DNA from 2 places in the Streptococcus sp. oral taxon 071 str. 73H25AP genome. Region 1 is predicted to be linked to the other one. Evidence: riboswitches for the same ligand, from Rfam matches in the RefSeq annotation. Region 1 holds a riboswitch; the other holds the start of a gene.
The links. A riboswitch is a leader RNA that binds a small molecule or an ion and turns the genes downstream of it on or off. The one in region 1 is predicted to bind thiamine pyrophosphate.

Region 1 (3,409 bases):
AGATCACCTACCTTGACTTGGTCCATAGGAACTTGGACATAGCTATCATCATGCAAGACTTCTGCTGTTTTAGCTTGCAAGTCCAGTAGTTTCTCCACAGCTTGGGAAGTATTTTTCCGCATTTTTTCCTCAAAAACGGCTCCCAAAAGAACAAAGAAGAGGATAAATCCAGCACTTTCAAAGTAAACAGGAAGCCCAGTAAAGAGGGCAACTAGGCTATAGAGATAGGCCACTAGGGTTCCCAGAGCAACCAAGGTATCCATGTTGGCATTGTGCTTTTTAAAGCTGGCCCAAGCACTCTGGATATAAGGACCACCTGCTACTAACATGATAGGCGTTGTGGCTAAAAAGGTGCCCCAATGCATAACTGGATGACTGATAGTCCCTGTCAACATCCCAATCATGAGGAAAACAAGAGGCACAGTAAAGATACTAGTAATCCAAAAACGTTGCAAGAGGGATAGAGATTTTCGAGTCTTCTCAACTACGGTATAGCTTCCCTTTTGCATCTTCATACCACATGAGAATTCATGCTCACCCAACTCTTGAGGTGTAAAATGAATTGTCTTCTCTTCATCTACGCCGATTGGTTCCAAGATGCCTTCTTCTTCAAACAGAATTTCCTTATAACAGTTTGAAGGAGTAGCACGATGAAAGGTAATCTCAGCTGGAATTCCCTTTTGAAGCTGGATATGGGCAGGATGATAACCTTTTTCAGCTCGAATACGGATTTTTTGAATGCCATTTTCTAAGTTTGCTTTCATAATTTCAGTCATCATTTCCTCCTACTCTACAATCATCTTACCGTGCATCATGTTCATGCCACATGCAAAGCCAAACTCCCCAGCCTGTTCAGGTGTGATTTCCACTACATACTCTTCCCCCATAGGCAGGTCCGCATGTACACCAAAGTCTGGAAAAACAATCTGATCCAGACAGGGTGAAGGGTCCTTACGGTCAAAGACAATACGTGCTGGCACTGATTTTTTAAGAATAATCAACTCAGGCGTATAGCCCCCCATGACTTCCACTCGAATCTCTTGGTAGCCGTTTTTTTGCTGGGCCTTTTGTCCAGATTTTTCAGGCTTTTTGAAAAACCAAAACAAGATAAACGCGATAAGGGCAATACAAATAATGGTTACAATACTATTTAACATGGCGTCTCCTTTACATACAATTACATTTTACTTCCGCAACTGCGCTAGCTTTTTTCTCAGAAATCACAACTTCCAAGTCTTTCAAGTCAGCCTGAGTGAAATCACATTCCACAATCAAATCAGCCAGCAAGCTCTTAATCCTACGAGAACAAACCTTGTCTTTGATATCTTGGACAAGCAAGTCTCGACTTTGGTCTAGAGTTAAAAGGGCTGAATAAATAAAGGACTTGCCCTCTTTTTTCCTGGTCAAGCACTCTTTCTCAACCAGACGAGCCAAAAGGGTCTGAACCGTGGACTTGGACCAGTCAAACCGCTCTGCCAGAACCCTGATCAAATCCCTACTGGTCTGTTCCCCCTGCATCCAAACAATCTTCATAACTTGCCATTCTGCATCTGAAATCTGCATTAGCACACCTCCAAAATCTACATTCGTCGATTACAGTTATTAGTATACTCCGAAAATCTACATTTGTCAATTATAAAATTAATCTTTTCTTTGAAAAATAGAATTTTAAGCATTTGATGAGAGATTTGCAGTCAAATTTCACTATATAAACTATAAAAATATGCTATACTGTAGAAAAAAGAAAACAACCACTAGGGGTGCGTAAAGCTGAGATTAACAACTGTTAGATCCCTTTGACTCAATCTAGGTAATGCTAGCTGATGGAAGTGGAAATGATGATGAGGACTAGCTGGTCTTCTATTACTTTCCTCAAACAGACTAGCTTGTTCTTAAGAATACAAACTTCAGTTGGTTGGGAGGTTTTAGATGACTTATTTACCCGTTGCTCTAACCATTGCAGGGACTGACCCTAGTGGCGGTGCTGGCATTATGGCTGATTTAAAGTCATTCCAAGCTAGAGATGTCTATGGAATGGCCGTTGTGACCAGCCTTGTCGCTCAAAATACCAGAGGCGTTCAATTAATCGAACACGTCTCCAACCAAATGCTGGAAGCTCAATTGGATAGTGTCTTTTCGGATATCAAGCCTCAGGCTGTAAAAACAGGGATGTTGGCAACTACTGAGATCATGGAGATCATCCAACCCTATCTTAAAAAGCTGGACTGTCCCTATGTGCTGGACCCTGTTATGGTCGCAACAAGCGGGGACACCCTGATTGATTCTAGTGCCAGAGACTACCTAAAAACAAATCTGCTTCCCCTTGCAACCATTATCACTCCGAATCTTCCTGAGGCAGAAGAGATTGTTGGTTTTTCGATTCATGATCCAGAAGACATGCAGCGTGCTGGTCGCCTGATTTTAAAAGAATTTGGTCCTCAGTCTGTTGTTATCAAAGGTGGCCATCTTGAAGGTGGTGCAAAGGATTTCCTCTTTACCAAGGAGGAGCAATTTGTCTGGGAAAGCCCAAGAATTCAAACCTGTCACACCCATGGTACTGGATGTACCTTTGCTGCAGTGATTACAGCTGAACTAGCCAAGGGCAGAAGTCTTTACCAGGCAGTTGATAAGGCCAAGGCCTTTATCACAAAAGCCATCCAAGACGCTCCTCAACTCGGACATGGTTCTGGACCAGTCAATCATACAACTTTTAAAGATTAAGAAAAAAACTCTCTAGCTCCTACTTTAAGGGAATTAGAGAGTTTTTGATTAGGAAACAATGTCATCTAGCTTTGTTAAAAAGGCTTGTGTTTTCGCCTCAATATCTTCTGCCTGCATCAAATCACGTACGACAGCTACTCCAGCTATACCCGTGCCGATAAGTTGGTCAATATTCTCTGACGTCAGGCCTCCGATAGCAACTACTGGAATGGCGACCGTTTGGCAAATTGTTTTCAAGGTTGAAATCAGGGTGATAGGCGCATTTTCCTTGGTCGTAGTCGGGAAAATAGCTCCTGTCCCCAAGTAATCCGCACCCGATGTTTCTGCTTCGAGAGCTCTTTTAACCGTTTTAGCAGTGACACCGAGGATTTTTTCAGGACCCAAGACTTTGCGGGCAACCGAAACGGGTAGTTCATCGTCGCCAATATGCAAACCTGCAGCATCGACTGCTAGACAGATATCCAATCGATCATCGATTATCAAGGGTACCTGATAGGCATCTGTTATTTCCTTGACTTGTTTTGCCAGTTGATAGTATTGATTGGTGGTGAGATTTTTTTCTCGTAATTGGATGATGGTAACACCTGAACGGCAGGCCGTCTCGACTTTTTCAAGAAAGTTTTCCAAGGAATCTTGGTAGCGATTGGTTACTAGATACAGTTTAAGTACTTCTCTATTCATAAAAGTC
Region 2 (3,409 bases), 530 kb from region 1:
TGTTCTAGTCTAATTTCTGTCATTATTTTACAAATTCATTAGTGAAGCCTTTGTCTGTCAAGTCTTCTTTAAGGATACCATTTTCTTTGTCCCATTTGTAGAAGGCATTCCAGCGAGCAGCATCAAATTGTCCCCATTTTTCCTTGTCACTTGCGTATTCTTTTGACAAGTATTTTTGCGATTCGATGACAAAGTCACGTTTTTCCTTGAGTTCAGGTGCATTCTTGATGAGAATATCCGCAGCTTCTTCTGGATGTTCCATAGCATATTGGTAGCCTTTTTTGATGGCTTGGATGACTTTACGAGCTTCTTCCTTGTTGTCTTTGAGATAGTCGTTGTTTGCGATAATAACTGGTGAGTAGTAGTCAAATTCCTTGACATAGTCTTTCAAGTACATGAAGTTGGCGTCTACACCTTGAGATTTGGCAAGGATACCGTCCCACCCATAGTAGATCCAAGCAGTGTCAAAGACGCCATTGGCAATTGGTGTGATGGAGTTTGAGTCGTTGTTTGGTACTTTTTCGACCTTTTCGAAGTCTCCACCTTGAGATTCCACCAAGGTTTTCAACATAGCAAGTTCAGTCGGGTCATTCCAAGTTCCGTATTTCTTCCCAACCAAGTCCTTTGGACTGCTGACATTGTCCGATTTACGTGAGATGATTCCTGATGTGTTGTGCTCAACGATAGCGGCAACGGCAGTGATGCCTGCCCCTTTTTCTAATTTCTTAGCCATGTAGTCTTGGAAATAGATAGCAAATGGTGCCTTGCCATTGATCACCAAGTCTGAAGAACTTTCTTCTGGTGGCAATTTCAAGTCAACATCCACTCCAACTTCTTTGAAATAGCCTTTTTCCTTTGCTACATAAAGACCTGTGTGGTTGGTATTTGGCGTCCAGTCTAGGATAAAGTCAATCTTCTTAACTTCTGCTTCTTTGTTGTCCTTAGAAGCAGTTCCTTGACCACAAGCCACAAGCACGACAGCTACAAGAGCTGTTACAAGCGTTAAAAACACTTTCCATGTTTTCTTCATTTTCATTTCCTCTTTTCTTTTTCAAAAACGCTCTATTTTAAGTACGTTTCCATTTAATCACATATTTTTCACTGATATCGACCAGCTTCATACCTAGAAGACTGATAATCGACACCAGAATAATAATGGCAAACATGGTATCATACTGAAACAGTTTTTTAGACTGAATCATATAAACACCAAGACCTTCAAAACCTCCCAACCACTCAGACACCACGGTTGTGATAAAGGCGTAGGAGACACTGACCCTCAGACCTGCATAAAAGTAGGGCAGACTGACCGGGATTTTAAAATGCCAAAGGATTTGCCAAGGGTTTGCTCGCATCAGACTAAACAAGGTCAGCATATCCTTGTCACAATGCCTAAAACCGTCCAAGATACTAACAATGATAGGGAAGGTTGTCGTCAGAATAATCAAGACAATCTTGGGTAAAATCCCATAACCCAACCACAAGACCAAGATAGGCGCTATGGCAATGGTCGGAATGGTCTGGATAACCACCATCATGGGATAAATCAAGTCATTGAGCCAAGAGAGACTATCCATGAGCACCGCCATAAGACAGGCAATCAAGACTCCTAAGACTAGACCTAGCAAAGCCACTCTCAAGGTCGCCCAGCTATGGTACCAGAGAAATTCTCTGTCACGAACAAAGGACTGGAGAATCTCAAGAGGAGTTGGCAGGATAAACTTGGGTAAAAGTTTGAATACTCCCGCTAACTGCCAGATTGACAAGACTCCTAGAAAACCCAATAGACTAATGTGTCGTCTCAGTATACTTTTCAAGTTTGTCATCAATACTTAAAATCTCTCCTACATTTATTTTGACATTGGCAAAGACATTATCTGCCTCCTGCCCGGCCACTTCAAGAGCTTCTTTGAGAATGCGCATAAGCTCATCAAACTCCCCTTCCAAGACCGTTTCAAAGGGTGTCACCACCATGGTCACGGACTGAGCTTGCAGATAAGCAATCACTTGATCGATAATAGCAATTCGATCAATCCCCTGTGATAGGGGCAAGACTTGCAAGGCAATGCTTGCTTTCATAAAAACCTCCTCTTCTCAGGTTTCCTTTTGACAAAAAGAAAACCCCTTCCATATATGGAAAAGGTGCAGAATTCGGCTAAGTATCGTTCCCTACGCTGGCATTACCCAGATCAGGTGCGGTCGAAGTTTAACACTTCCTCTCAGACTGTACACAGACTCCCATATCTTATATGGACATATAGTAACGCAAATACAAGGAAAAGTCAAGGAAACTGCTTACAGAAAATCATGAAAAAGAGCTTGAAGGCACGCGCTTCAAACTCTATCATAGCTTTCTTATTTAGCCTCGTACCAGGTTGCCCCTTCATTTTCATCTGCGATAAGGGGAACACTGAGTTGGATGGCTTCTTCCATGGTTTGTTTCACTAGTACTTTGACAGCTGCTAGTTCTGATTTCGGAACTTCAAGGACGATTTCATCATGCACTTGCAAGAGCATCTTGGTCTGATAACCACCTTCAACTAGAGCTTTGTCTAGCTGGATCATAGCAATCTTGAGGATATCTGCTGCCGAACCCTGAATAGGGGAGTTAATGGCAGTTCGCTCTGCAAAACCACGAATGTTAAAGTTGCGCGAATTGATATCTGGTAGCTCTCGACGACGCTTGAAGAGGGTCTCTACATATCCCTTATCACGCGCTTCACGTACCACTTCTTCCATATAGTTTTTAATCCCAGGAAAACGCTCAAAGTAGGTATCAATGTAGGCTTTGGCCTTCTTACGACTAATACCAAGATTGTTCGCCAAACCAAAATCTGAAATCCCGTAAACCACTCCAAAGTTGACGGCCTTGGCATTGCGACGGTCATTTGGAGTCACATCCTCAGGACGTTCAATTCCAAAGACCCGCATGGCCGTCGAGGTATGGATATCTGCTCCCTCTTGGAAGGCCTTAATTAAGTGCTCATCTTTAGAGATATGAGCCAAAACGCGCAACTCAATCTGTGAATAGTCCGAGCTGAGTAGTACACTATCCTCCCACTCTGGCACAAAAGCCTTACGAATGAGGCGGCCTTGTTCCAAACGCACAGGAATATTTTGCAAGTTTGGATCCACACTAGACAAACGCCCGGTCTGGGTCAAATCCTGCACATAGCGCGTGTGGATCTTGCCATCATCTAAAATCCAATCCTGCAAGCTAACCACATAGGTGGATTGAATCTTAGCAATCTGACGGTAGTCTAGAATTTTTTTGACAATCGGTGCAATAGGAGCCAGACGCTCCAGCACATCCACTGCTGTCGAGTAACCTGTCTTGGTTTTCTTGGTGTATTCTAGAGGAAGGCCGAGTTTTTCAAAGAGAAGGACGCCCAACTGCTTAGGGGAGTTG

Region 2: it holds a riboswitch for thiamine pyrophosphate, as region 1 does, so the genes downstream of both, HMPREF9189_RS10615 (thiamine-binding protein) here and thiD (bifunctional hydroxymethylpyrimidine kinase/phosphomethylpyrimidine kinase) in region 1, are expected to answer to the same signal.

What each region holds. Positions count from the first base shown of each region.
Region 1 covers NZ_GL397254.1:1,201,399-1,204,807, forward strand. Annotated here, with positions in the region: gene HMPREF9189_RS08145 (heavy metal translocating P-type ATPase) at 1-776, opposite strand, end outside; gene HMPREF9189_RS08150 (cupredoxin domain-containing protein) at 786-1,157, opposite strand; gene HMPREF9189_RS08155 (CopY/TcrY family copper transport repressor) at 1,168-1,563, opposite strand; TPP riboswitch at 1,747-1,845, shown strand; gene thiD (bifunctional hydroxymethylpyrimidine kinase/phosphomethylpyrimidine kinase) at 1,930-2,721, shown strand; gene thiE (thiamine phosphate synthase) at 2,770-3,402, opposite strand; gene HMPREF9189_RS08170 (hydroxyethylthiazole kinase) at 3,395-3,409, opposite strand, start outside.
Region 2 covers NZ_GL397254.1:1,726,662-1,730,070, forward strand. Annotated here, with positions in the region: gene HMPREF9189_RS10600 (ABC transporter ATP-binding protein) at 1-23, opposite strand, end outside; gene HMPREF9189_RS10605 (ABC transporter substrate-binding protein) at 23-1,030, opposite strand; gene HMPREF9189_RS10610 (ABC transporter permease) at 1,068-1,826, opposite strand; gene HMPREF9189_RS10615 (thiamine-binding protein) at 1,789-2,079, opposite strand; TPP riboswitch at 2,150-2,252, opposite strand; gene polA (DNA polymerase I) at 2,356-3,409, opposite strand, start outside.